DNA from 4 places in the Mixta mediterraneensis genome. Region 4 is predicted to be linked to each of the others. Evidence: predicted binding sites of a transcription regulator. Region 4 holds the regulator's gene; each other region holds the start of a gene.
What was found. Region 4 encodes LexA, which represses DNA repair genes until DNA is damaged. Its sites were predicted from a motif close to TNCTGTATGTACATACAGNA; they were not measured.
Positions count from the first base shown of each region.

Region 1: the regulator LexA is predicted to act here: its motif matches at 1,559-1,578, upstream of QRY16_RS06085 (DNA translocase FtsK 4TM domain-containing protein).
Region 2: the regulator LexA is predicted to act here: its motif matches at 1,405-1,424, upstream of uvrB (excinuclease ABC subunit UvrB).
Region 3: the regulator LexA is predicted to act here: its motif matches at 1,528-1,547, upstream of uvrA (excinuclease ABC subunit UvrA).

Region 1 covers NZ_JASUAZ010000006.1:35,517-38,688, reverse strand. The annotation lists gene QRY16_RS06085 (DNA translocase FtsK 4TM domain-containing protein) at 1-1,498, opposite strand, end outside; gene lrp (leucine-responsive transcriptional regulator Lrp) at 1,617-2,111, opposite strand; gene trxB (thioredoxin-disulfide reductase) at 2,632-3,172, shown strand, end outside.
Region 2 covers NZ_JASUAZ010000008.1:106,746-109,917, reverse strand. The annotation lists gene uvrB (excinuclease ABC subunit UvrB) at 1-1,328, opposite strand, end outside; gene QRY16_RS07875 (ABC transporter ATP-binding protein) at 2,228-2,950, shown strand; gene bioD (dethiobiotin synthase) at 2,951-3,172, opposite strand, start outside.
Region 3 covers NZ_JASUAZ010000021.1:52,137-55,308, forward strand. The annotation lists gene QRY16_RS13480 (DMT family transporter) at 1-315, opposite strand, end outside; gene QRY16_RS13485 (hypothetical protein) at 327-557, opposite strand; gene ssb1 (single-stranded DNA-binding protein SSB1) at 860-1,402, opposite strand; gene uvrA (excinuclease ABC subunit UvrA) at 1,628-3,172, shown strand, end outside.
Region 4 covers NZ_JASUAZ010000040.1:10,386-13,557, forward strand. The annotation lists gene dinF (MATE family efflux transporter DinF) at 1-909, opposite strand, end outside; gene lexA (transcriptional repressor LexA) at 1,019-1,633, opposite strand; gene QRY16_RS17515 (diacylglycerol kinase) at 1,740-2,108, opposite strand; gene plsB (glycerol-3-phosphate 1-O-acyltransferase PlsB) at 2,237-3,172, shown strand, end outside.

The DNA.
Region 1 (3,172 bases), on a different contig from region 4:
CATCCTCTTCTTCCTGCTGCCAGTTTTCCCCATAGCGCTGCTGTTGTTCAGACTGAAAAGCTTCACGCAGTTTAGCCTGTTGTAATGCTTCCTCGTCATCTGGCGTCCAGGTGGCATTTTCTTCCGCGGCCATGGTTGACTGAGTAGCACTGGACCTTTCCGCTTTAGCCTTCTCTTCCGCCATACGCTGTGAAGGCAATTTAATGCCATAAGATGCTAACTCACGACGCGTCGGCAGTTTCACCGGATTGGGACGTGGTAAAGATGGCCCGATCCCTTGCTTAACCTGCGGGTTGTGATTGATTTCAGGAGCAGGATCAAACGTCGGTGCCAGTGCAGACGCACGCGACGCGGCAGACGCAGCGGCAGTGCTGACAACGGCGGCGGCTATCGCGGAAGGCACTTCTGGCAATGAGGAGGATGTCTCACGCCAGTTGCCCATTTTAGGTTCATCATCTGTAAAAGCAGAAAACTGCGGCGCTGAAACTGGTTTTTCTTCAGGCACTTCAAAGCGATAAAGTGGCGGCGAACTGTCTGGTGCTTGCGAGGAAGCAGGTTTAAGGGGAGCCGCCTGGACTGTTTCAGATGGCGCAGCAGGCGAAGCCGGCGACGCCGCTGAAACAGGCGCTGCAGGTTGTACCGGTGCTAATTTAACCTCTGCGGCTTCTACTGTGGCGGTCACAGCAGCACTGGTTGCCGCCGCCGCTTTCGCTAATAACGGATCCTGCGGGTTGTTAACCTCGCTGGCAGGTGCGCTATGTGGTGCAGCCAACAGCACATCATCGTCATCCTGTGGGATAGCATACAAACTGGATGCAGGCGCAGATGCAGCGTCTTCGTCATAGTCCGCCTCATCTTCTTCCTGCCATCGTTCATCATGACGTGATCGATTGCTGGCAAAAGTCAGTATGCCCATGACTACGCCGCCAATTCTTTCGGCAATCGTCAGCCATGACCAGCCGGTATACAGCGTAACACCCGCCGCCCAGACGCACAGCAACGCTAGCGTACCGCCCGCTGGACTAAACCATGGCGCAATGGCGTTACTAACCAGGCTACCAATTACGCCACCAGACGCGAAATACCAGATGTCATCCGCGTTCAGTGCCGCCATGCCGCACGTAGTGACTACCAGCGCCAGCACGCCGATTAAACGTAAGCCAACAGCAAAATAATCGAAATAATCCTGCTTATCACGCTGGCGAAAAGCGATCCAACACAATCCAAGAATGACCGGAGGAATGGCATAAGCCATAACGCCAAAAATGAAAAGCAAGGTATCCGCAAGCCAGGCGCCAACGCTCCCGCCAATATTGTGGATAGGTTCGTGCCAGGCCGTTTGCGACCAGCTCGGATCGGAAGGGTTAAAGCTGACCAAAGAAACCATCAAATAGATGGCAAAAAGCGCCACCAGGATGAGCAACGCTTCCAGTAGACGACGTCCACTGCTCAGCGATTGTAACGAAACGTCTTTATCTTCTGTGTATTCCTGGCTCAAGAGGACTCTCCAGGTGCCTGTAAAGTATGAAGCAACAGCGCCGGGCAACCCCGACGCTGATCCTGTATGAATTCACAGGAGTGTATCGAAATCCCACAGGTTTTGCACCTGCTCCGCATCAGCGAGTTTTGATCACCAGGCGATTGCTCTGTTTGACCTCTTCCATCACTACATAAGTACGCGTGTCGTTAACGCCTGGCAGACGCAACAAGGTTTCGCCCAACAGTTTGCGATAGGCAGACATATCAGGTACACGTGTTTTCAACAGATAGTCAAAATCACCGGAAACAAGGTGACACTCTTGAGTTTCCTCAAGTTTTTGCACAGCGGCGTTAAATTGCTCAAAGACGTCTGGGGCGCCACGATTCAGAGTAATCTCAACGAATACCAGCAATGATGCATCCAGATAATGCGGGTTTAATTGTGCGGTGTAGCCCAGTATAAAACCCTGACGTTCAAGGCGGCGCACGCGCTCAAGGCATGGCGTAGGCGATAGCCCTACGCGTTTGGAAAGTTCTACGTTTGAAATACGACCGTCTTTCTGCAGTTCATTCAGAATATTTCTGTCGATTCGATCGAGATCTTTCCCGGGGCGTTTCTTATTGTCTACCATTATTATTGTCTCTCTTCATTCCTTCCCTTTACCTGCCACACCCTGAAAAACGCTCATTGTTCGGGGCATTTTGAAGTGAAGTATCAGAGCCTGTGCTAACGCACTCATCCGCATGACGCATGCTGTCTGTCCACATCATGCGTCATTACCAATGTCAGGCTGCATTTATTCGACGTTGCGCGCAAAACAAGACATAACGCCCTATTTTGTTTCGACTAACGCCCTTCGCTTCTGACACTGTTTTCGCAAATGCGCAGGCGATTGTCAAAGTAAAATGTCCAAATCCAGTACAAGATGCCAGACAGTCGTCTGGGTAACTGTTTTTAAATGAATATTTTTGAGCAGCTGCACCACAAAAAACCGATTTTTGCCCCATTGTGGCGCACAGGGGGAGCGAAAACCGGCTTCATCGTCTACGCCGTTTGCAGCTATCGTTAACAAAATCGCGCAAGCCTTGTCATTGCAACACGTTATTCCCTACAATCGCAGGCTATGTCAGCCGAATGAAACTGAGGAACGCATGAGTACGGCAAAACACAGTAAGTTACTCATTCTGGGCTCTGGTCCAGCAGGTTATACCGCAGCGGTTTATGCTGCACGCGCCAACCTGAATCCGGTGTTAATTACCGGGCTGGAAAAAGGCGGACAGCTGACCACAACCACAGAAGTGGAGAACTGGCCGGGTGACCCACACGATCTGACAGGCCCATCCTTGATGGAACGCATGCACGAACATGCGGAGAAATTTAATACCGAGATCATTTTTGACCATATTCACAGCGTTGATTTGCAGAGCCGACCGTTTCGTTTAACCGGCGACAGCGGCGAATATACCGCCGACGCGTTGATTATCGCCACAGGTGCCTCTGCACGCTACCTGGGTTTGCCCTCTGAAGAAGCCTTTAAAGGTAAAGGCGTTTCAGCCTGCGCCACCTGCGATGGGTTCTTTTATCGTAATCAAAAAGTCGCAGTCATTGGCGGCGGCAACACGGCTGTAGAAGAAGCGCTTTATCTGGCAAACATCGCTGCAGAAGTACATTTGATCCACCGCCGCGACAGCT
Region 2 (3,172 bases), on a different contig from region 4:
ACGCGCTGGCGGATCTCTGACAGCAGATCGTCAACCTGGGTCGCGACCGGGCGCACCTCAAGGATCGGATCCAGCAAACCGGTCGGGCGCACCACCTGATCGATAACTTCGGAGCCCGATTTTTCCAGTTCATAATTGCCTGGCGTCGCGGAGACATAAATCGTTTGTGGGGCCAGCGCTTCAAACTCTTCAAATTTCATTGGGCGGTTATCCAGCGCGGACGGCAAGCGGAAACCGTATTCCACCAGCGTTTCTTTACGCGCCCGATCGCCGCGGTACATGCCGCCGATTTGTGGAATGGTGACGTGGGATTCATCCACCACCAGCAACCCATCCGCAGGCAAATAATCAAATAACGTGGGTGGCGCTTCGCCCGGTCCGCGCCCGGAAAGATAGCGCGAATAGTTTTCGATACCGGAGCAATAACCTAATTCGCCCATCATCTCCAAATCAAACTGGGTACGCTGAGTAATACGCTGCTCTTCTAACAGCTTATTGTTTTCCAGTAATACTTTGCGACGGTCAGCCAGCTCAACTTTAACGTCTTCCATCGCCTGCAATATACGCTCGCGCGGCGTGACATAGTGCGTCTTGGGATAAATGGTAAAACGCGGGATCACCGACTCCACCTGACCGGTCAGCGGATCAAATAACGACAGCCGTTCGACCTCTTCATCAAACAGTTCCACACGCAACGCGATGTCATCGGATTCTGCCGGAAAGATGTCGATCACCTCACCGCGCACGCGGAACGTGCCGCGCTGGAAAGCCTGATCGTTACGGGTGTATTGCAGCTCCGACAGACGGCGCAGAATACTGCGCTGATCGATAATCATGCCGCGCGTCAGATGGAGCATCATTTTCAGATAGAGATCGGGATCGCCCAGACCGTAGATCGCTGAAACCGACGCCACCACAATCACATCGCGGCGCTCAAGCAGCGCTTTGGTCGCGGAAAGGCGCATCTGCTCGATATGTTCGTTTACCGAGGCATCCTTTTCAATAAAGGTATCGGAGCTGGGAACATAGGCCTCGGGCTGATAATAGTCGTAATAAGAGACAAAGAATTCCACAGCGTTGTCCGGGAAAAATTCTTTCATTTCACCATAGAGCTGCGCCGCCAGCGTTTTATTCGGTGCCAGTACCATCGTAGGCCGATTAAGATCGGCAATGACGTTGGCTACGGTAAACGTTTTCCCCGAGCCGGTTACGCCTAGCAGCGTCTGATGAGCCAGTCCATCCTCAAGCCCTTCTTCCAGGCGACGGATCGCTTCAGGCTGGTCGCCAGAGGGCTTGAAAGCAGAATTTAATTTAAAGGCTTTACTCATGAATGTGGTTCCTGCTGAAGAAGTCGGCGGGCAGGCGATAAGTTTACTCCGCTATGGCAATTTTACCAGAAAAAAATACTGGATATAACAACAGTAATTCTGCACTGTTATGAGGAAAGTCGCCGTAATCTGTAAACAGAATGTATAAGCCAGACACGGCATCTTTGTTGCGCAAGGTTATCCCCAGATGGAGCGTCATTTTAACATTTGTCAATAGAGCGTCATAAAATTACGGTTTGATGAACTGCCGGATAATCCTTAGGCTTGTTTTTTATTAACTTTTTGAATTTATTCATTAAGGCCGAAAAGCCCAGTTTCTCAGCATAATGTGAACAAGCCGCGTATTTCCTCGCTTTCAACCTGTTTTCATTACCTAATGCACAAGGTTATCCACAGGAATAGTGGATAACTAAAGTCAGCCCTGTCGCCATCGGCTGTGTATAATTTTTCCCCCAGCAAAATCCCGCTTAGAAATAAATTTTTTTCGGCTAAATTTGCCCCTTTCTGTAAAGCTTTAACTATCCTTTTGGAGCCTTGATGAAAAATTTACTCGCTGAAAGAGTCTTTTAAAGGCCGGTCATCATCAGGTGCGGTGCTTCGTCACAGCACAGCTGTACCAGAACCGTTAAGCATCCGGCACTGTCTGAGTGCAATGTTTTTATCACTTCAGAAATGGTTAAACATTTCTCATGTTTGGCCGCCATTTTATCGCTTTCTCAGGCTAGAACAGGCCATATTTTGAATCTGGCCTGAGAATTGCAAGTTCTGGTATCGGTAAGCGTCCCCGCGCTCGTTGGCGTACTGTGCGGCAATGGCGGAAGCGCCATTGTTGATGTCTTGTTTGCCAGACGACAAAGAGCGGAAGCATTCAGGCCAATTATCTGGAAGGAGTGTATAAGATGCTGAGTTTACGTTCGGTAAATCAATTTTACGGTCAAAATCACATACTGTGGGATGTGGATCTGGATCTCCCCCCCGGCACCTGTACCGGCGTTCTGGGTCGCCCCGGTATGGGCAAAACCACGTTAGTGAATTGCATTATGGGCAAACTGCCGATCAACAGTGGCTCAATATTCTGGCAGGAAAATGGCGCACCGCCGGAGGATTTGCTGCTGCAACCGGCTGAACAACGCGCGCGCAGAGGCATTGGCTATGTACCTCAAGGAAGCCATATTTTCACGCAGATGAGTGTTGAAGATAATTTATTGATCGCGCTACTGGCAGGTGCGGATCAGGCAGATCGCCATCGCGCTATCCCTGAAATGGTATTTGATCTGTTTCCTGCCCTCTATTCTTTACGCCAGCAGCGCAGTGGCGATCTGCCGGTTGATCAACAACAGCAGCTGGCGCTAGCGCGGGCGCTGGTATTACAGCCCAAACTGTTAATTCTGGACGAGCCCACCGATGGCATGTCGCCATGGCTGGAAGAAGAAATGGGAAATTTGATCCGCCGCCTCAATCTGGATTACGGCATGACGATATTGCTGCTGGAGCAGCGTGTGTCACTGATTCGTCGGGTTGCCGATTATTTTCTACTGCTGCACCGCGGGCGCAATGTGGCGCAGGGCAAAGTGGCGCAGTTAGATGATTTCACCGTCAACAAATGGCTGACGGTGATGTGATCAGGCAGGCAAGGTCAAATAGCGGCCACAGTCGGCATACTGGGCGGCATCGGTGAGATACGGAATCTCGCCGAGACAGGGTGCCGGTAAACGCTGTTTCAGCGTAGTAAGATACTCCTGGTGGCGTTTGCCCGGCGGCAAAACGGTATTGGCGATCCAGCCCGCCAGGCGCAGCCCACGTGCTTTTATCGCATCAGACGTAAGCATAGCGTGATTAATGCA
Region 3 (3,172 bases), on a different contig from region 4:
GATAACCACGGGTAATGTGCCGATAATCATGGTTGATACTGGCGCACCGGTACGCTGGATCGCACTGGCAAGAAAAGCGTAATAGAGCAAATTTCCGACCAGAGAGAGTTTCAGCGCTTCACGCCAATCGGCAGAGGCCAGTTTGCGCAGGCGTTGGCGATCGTGCCAGGCCAGCGGCAATGCAATCAAGCCAAATGCCACATAACGCCCCGCAGACTGAAGCGTGCCGGGATAATCCGGCACCAGCAGCGGGCCGACAAAAATCAATCCCCACATCAAACCTGCGGTAAGGGCAAACATTACGCCAGCAAACATTTTTTCTTCCTTTATAGAGAAACCCGCACAGTGTGGCGAAATGACGAAGGAATTGCCTGTAGCAGATGGCGACAGCGCTGCATGCCCGATTCATTAGCGCCATTATCAAGTGATTTAGGAGTATACAATTCAAACGTATAGCGGGAAATGATGGCCTGATAGCGCCCTGCAGCCGGTAATGTCGTTAATTGCTGAAACTGGGCGCGATCGTTTTCGCAGAGAAATGACCGCAACGCCTGCATGTCGTCCCTCTTCGTTACGTTGTGTTTGCCATATATGTTTGCGCAACCGCTTACTGTGTCGATACCCCTGTTAAATCTGGGGGCAAGCTCTGATCATAACAGCCGATGGGCATCGGCACCTGGACCAGCGCTGAAGAGTTGTTCAAACAACAGGGTGAAGGGTAAACAGAACAGCCATTGACGCATTATGCGGCGACGAGCGACCTGTGCTGAGCTGCTGAATTTTGGCGGAAGGGTATTAACAGAAAAGGCCCGGCTGACCGGGCCTTTTAGCAGAGGGAATGACTATGCGTACACAAGGATCAAAACGGGATATCGTCGTCAAAATCCATTGGCGGCTCGTTATTATTACTTGCCGGTGCGCTCTGCGGTTGCGGACGTGACTGCGCGCCGCCGCTGAACTGATTATTGCCGCCCTGCGGCTGCTGAGGTTGCCCCCAACCGTTATTGTTGTTCTGCTGGCCCCCCCCTGCTGGTGCGCCTGCATTACCGCCCTGGCGTCCACCCAGCATTTGCATGGTGCCGCCAACGTTAACGACAACTTCGGTGGTGTAACGATCCTGGCCGCCTTGATCCTGCCATTTACGGGTGCGCAACTGACCTTCAATATAAACCTGCGAACCTTTACGCAGATATTCACCGGCCACTTCAGCCAGCTTGCCAAACAGCACGACACGATGCCATTCAGTAACTTCTTTGTTTTCACCGGTTTGTTTGTCACGCCAGCTTTCCGACGTAGCCAGCGTAATGTTGGCAACAGCGCCACCATTTGGCATATAACGCACTTCCGGATCCTGACCCAGATTCCCGACAAGAATCACTTTGTTAACGCCACGACTGGCCATGTTGCTGTCTCCCGATGAGTTAATGCTAAAAGTCTAAACGGTTAATTCTAACACGTCCTGAATGCTGTTCCCACTTTCGAGCAGGCTTCCAATTTTGAACATTGCTTCGCCAAAAAGCAAAGAAGTACTGGATATTTATTCAGGCTATTTTTTGTGCCATAATGATGCGTTTATTCTGACCGTGTCGGCAAGGCACGGAGAGTGCTTCTAATCCGGGAAAGGTGAATGGATAAGATCGAAGTTCGTGGTGCCCGCACCCATAATTTGAAAAACATCAACCTGATCATCCCGCGTGACAAACTCATTGTGGTAACCGGCCTTTCAGGTTCCGGTAAATCCTCTTTGGCGTTTGATACGCTGTATGCGGAAGGCCAACGCCGCTATGTGGAGTCGCTCTCTGCCTATGCGCGCCAGTTTCTTTCCTTAATGGAGAAACCGGACGTCGATCATATAGAAGGGCTGTCGCCAGCCATCTCTATTGAGCAGAAATCTACGTCACACAACCCGCGCTCAACCGTCGGCACGATCACTGAAATTCATGATTATCTGCGCCTGCTGTTTGCTCGTGTGGGCGAACCCCGCTGCCCGGATCATGACGTTGCACTGGCAGCACAGACAGTCAGTCAGATGGTTGATCAGGTGCTGGCCCAGCCTGAAGGTCGCCGCCTGATGCTGTTGGCACCAGTGGTGAAAGATCGTAAAGGTGAGCATAACAAAACACTGGAAAACCTGGCGACACAGGGTTATATCCGTGCGCGTATTGATGGTGAAGTGTGCGATCTCTCCGATCCACCGAAGCTTGAACTGCAAAAAAAACACACTATTGAAGTGGTCATTGACCGCTTCAAAGTGCGTGAAGATCTGGCAACACGTCTGGCAGAATCGTTTGAAACGGCGCTGGAGCTGTCTGGCGGCACCGCAATCGTCGCCGATATGGATGACATTGCAACGGAAGAGCTGCTGTTCTCGGCTAACTTCGCCTGCCCGGTTTGTGGTTACAGCATGAGTGAACTGGAACCACGGCTGTTCTCCTTTAACAACCCAGCCGGAGCTTGCCCAACCTGTGATGGCTTAGGCGTACAGCAGTATTTTGATCCCGATCGGGTGATACAAAATGCCGAGCTGTCGCTGGCAGGCGGGGCAATTCGCGGCTGGGATCGCCGTAACTTCTATTATTTCCAGATGCTGCGCTCACTGGCCGAACATCTCAGTTTCGACATTGAAGCGCCATTCAGTAGCCTGAAAGACAGCGTGCAAAAAGTCATTTTGTACGGTTCTGGCAAAGAGAGTATCGAATTCAAATATATCAACGATCGTGGTGATACCTCGGTGCGCCGTCATCCGTTTGAAGGCGTGCTGAATAATATGGAACGCCGCTATAAAGAGACCGAGTCATCAGCAGTGCGTGAAGAACTCGCGAAGTTTATCAGCAATCGTGCCTGCGCCAGCTGCGAGGGCACGCGTTTGCGTCGCGAAGCCCGACACGTTTACGTTGAAAACACCACACTGCCGACCATCTCCGAAATGAGCATTGGCCACGCCATGTCTTTTTTCGAGAATCTGAAGCTAAGCGGCCAGCGCGCCAAAATCGCTGAAAAAGTTCTGAAAGAGATCAGCGATCGTCTGAGTTTTTTGGTAAATGTCGGCCTGAATTATTTATCCATGTCGCGTTCAGCGGAAACGCTGTCCGGTGGTGAAGCACAGCGTATCCGTCTGGCAAGTCAGATTGGCGCCGGGTTAGTCGGCGTGATGTATGTGCTGGATGAGCCA
Region 4 (3,172 bases):
GTCTTTTGCGCCATGCGCTTCACCGGCAAATGCTTCTACAGCATAGGCAAAACCATCAAGCGCGTAAGCGGTGAAAGTAATAAACATCAGCAGTACGGCATTAACAGCCACCACGTCAGGCCCAATACGTGCGCCCAACATTGTCAGCGAAGCAAAACAGAGTTGCAGCATCAGCGAACGCAGCATAATGTCGCGATTAAGCCTTAACAGACGGCCCATATCGCCACGCCAGCTCTGCTTAATCAAAGCCATATCAATGCCGCGTAGCGCTAATACGCGCCATACCATCGCGATGCCTACCGCCAGCGTTACGTATTCCGCTAATGCGGTTGCTGTCGCTGCACCCGCTACTTCCCAATGCAACCCCAGCACCAGCCATAAATCGAGCAGAATATTAACCAGATTCCCTACCACCAGCAGGATCACCGGTGCCCGGGCATACTGGACGCCAAGCAGCCAGCCCAGGATGACCAGGTTTGCCAGCGTCGCGGGGGCGCTAAGCCAGCGAATGTGGATGAACAGCGTCGCCTGCTCCAGTACCTGCGGATTCCCCCCGATCAAACGCGTAGCGAGTTGGCTAACCGGATCGCGTAGAAAAATAAATATTACTCCGGCTAGCAGCGCCAACATTAACGGCTGCGTAAGCGCGCGCGCCAGCGCAGCTTTGTTATTTGCACCAAAAGCCTGCGCTGTTAAACCGGTGGTACTCATGCGTAAAAAAAGTAACAGCATAAACAGGAAGCTGGTGATCGTGGTGCCAACGGCTACGCCGCCGAGATAAATCGGACTATCAAGGTGACCAATAACAGCGGTATCGACCAGCCCAAGCAGTGGAACGGTGATATTAGAAAGGATCATGGGCAGCGCCAGCCGCCAAAGATTTTTATCGGTTGCAGTCAGAAAACGCATTCGCAGATCCGTGCTCAGAGCCGCTGCATCAACAGTTAAAACAGCAGCGGCGAAACGTGGGCAGACAGAATAGCATCAGGATCAACGAACGGAAGCGGCTAACGCAGGATTACAGCCACTCACCATTACGAACCACACCAACCGCTAAGCCTTCAATTGTCAGCGATTGAGCACGCGTATCGACTATAATTGGTTCGAATTCACTGTTTTCTGGCAGGAGATGCACAACAGAACCCTGTTTTTTCCAGCGTTTTACCGTGACTTCATCATCAATACGCGCGACAACCACCTGTCCATTACGCACGTCTTGCGTTTTGTGCACTGCCAGTAAATCCCCGTCTATGATGCCAATGTCTTTCATTGACATACCACTGACGCGCAGCAGGAAATCTGCTGCCGGTTTAAACAGATCAGGATCGACTTTGTAATGCGTTTCGATGTGCTCTTGTGCCAGCAAGGGTTCACCGGCGGCAACACGGCCAATTAACGGCAAACCTTCAGAGGCCTCTTCTTCCATTAACAGGCGGATCCCACGGGAAGCACCAGAGACAATCTCAATTACGCCCTTACGCGCTAATGCTTTGAGATGTTCTTCTGCCGCATTAGGTGAACGGAAGCCCAGTTGCGCGGCGATTTCTGCACGCGTTGGCGGCATGCCTGTTTGATTAATGTGATCGCGAATCAGGTCATAGACCTGCTGCTGCCTGCTGGTTAACGCTTTCATCCCGCCCCCTGGTTGTTTATACAGTCGCTGTGAGTATATACAGGTATTGGCGAAATGGAAACCGAAAGTGGGGGAATAATCAGCCGGTTGACAGCTTCTGGAAAGCCTATCGCAAATGCGACCAAAGCAAGGCGATCCAAACAAAAACGGCCAGTATGATGCTCAGCAATACAGCAGCTGAACCCATGTCTTTTGCTCGCCCCGCCAGTGGATGGTGTTCTGGTCCGATACGATCAACCACCGACTCAATGGCGCTATTCAGGATTTCAACAATGATGACGAATACCACGGCACCAATCATTAATACGCGGGTTATTGTGTCTATGTCCAGCCAGCAAGCCACGACGATCGCAATTAAAGCCGCAATCGCTTCCTGGCGGAAGGCCGCCTCGTGTCGCCATGCGGCGCGCAGTCCTTGCCACGAATAACCGGCAGCTTTCACTATTCTGATAAAACCGACGGCATTATTTGCCATGTGATGGGAACCCTTTCAATGAATTGACGTCAATGTCTGGGCTGCGTGCCGTTGGCACCACCACAGATCTTCGCTGCACTTTCTGGTATGCTTGCGGCGCTTTGCTAACAAGAGGCTTCATGTTGTCTATGTCAGGTTGGCGTAAACTTTATTATAAATTACTGAATTTACCACTCTCGTTTTTGGTAAAGAGTAAGGCCATTCCGGCCGATCCCGTTTCTGAACATGGGCTGGACCCTACCCGGCCCATTATGTATGTTCTGCCTTACGATTCGAAGGCCGACTTACTGACTTTACGCGCGCAGTGTATTAAACACGATCTCCCTGATCCCCTCTCTCCGCTGGAGATTGATGGAACACTGCTGCCACGCCACGTTTTTATTCACGACGGGCCGCGCGTATTTCCCTATTTCGTGCCGAGTGTTGAGTCGGTCAAGATCTTCCATGATTATCTCGATTTACACCGCAATAACCCCGATCTCGATATTCAAATGCTACCGGTGACGGTTATGTTTGGTCGTGCGCCTGGCCGCGAGGTTCAGGGTGAAGATACACCGCATTTGCGCGTATTGAATAGCGTGCAAAAATTCTTCGCGGTAGTCTGGCACGGGCGTGACAGTTTTGTGCGTTTCTCTCCTACCGTTTCGCTGCGCCGTATGGCGACCGAGCATGGCACCGATCAATCTATCGCTCAGAAGCTGGCACGCGTCGCGCGTATACACTTTGCTCGTCAGCGTCTGGCTGCAATTGGGCCGCGCTTGCCAGCCCGTCAGGATCTCTTCAGTCGCTTGTTGCAATCAAAAGCCATTGAGAAAGCGGTTGAAGATGAAGCACGCAGCAAAAAAATCTCTCATGAAAAAGCGCAGCAAAATGCGGTTGAGATGATGGAAGAAATTGCGGCCGACTTCTCCTATGAAGCGATTCGCGTTACCGATCGTGTCATGGGCTGGTTGTGGAGCCGCCTCTATCAAGGCATTAACGTGAACGGCGGCGAACGCGTTCGTCAGCTGGCGCAAGATGGCCACGAAATTGTTTATGTGCCCTGCCACCGCAGCCATATGGAT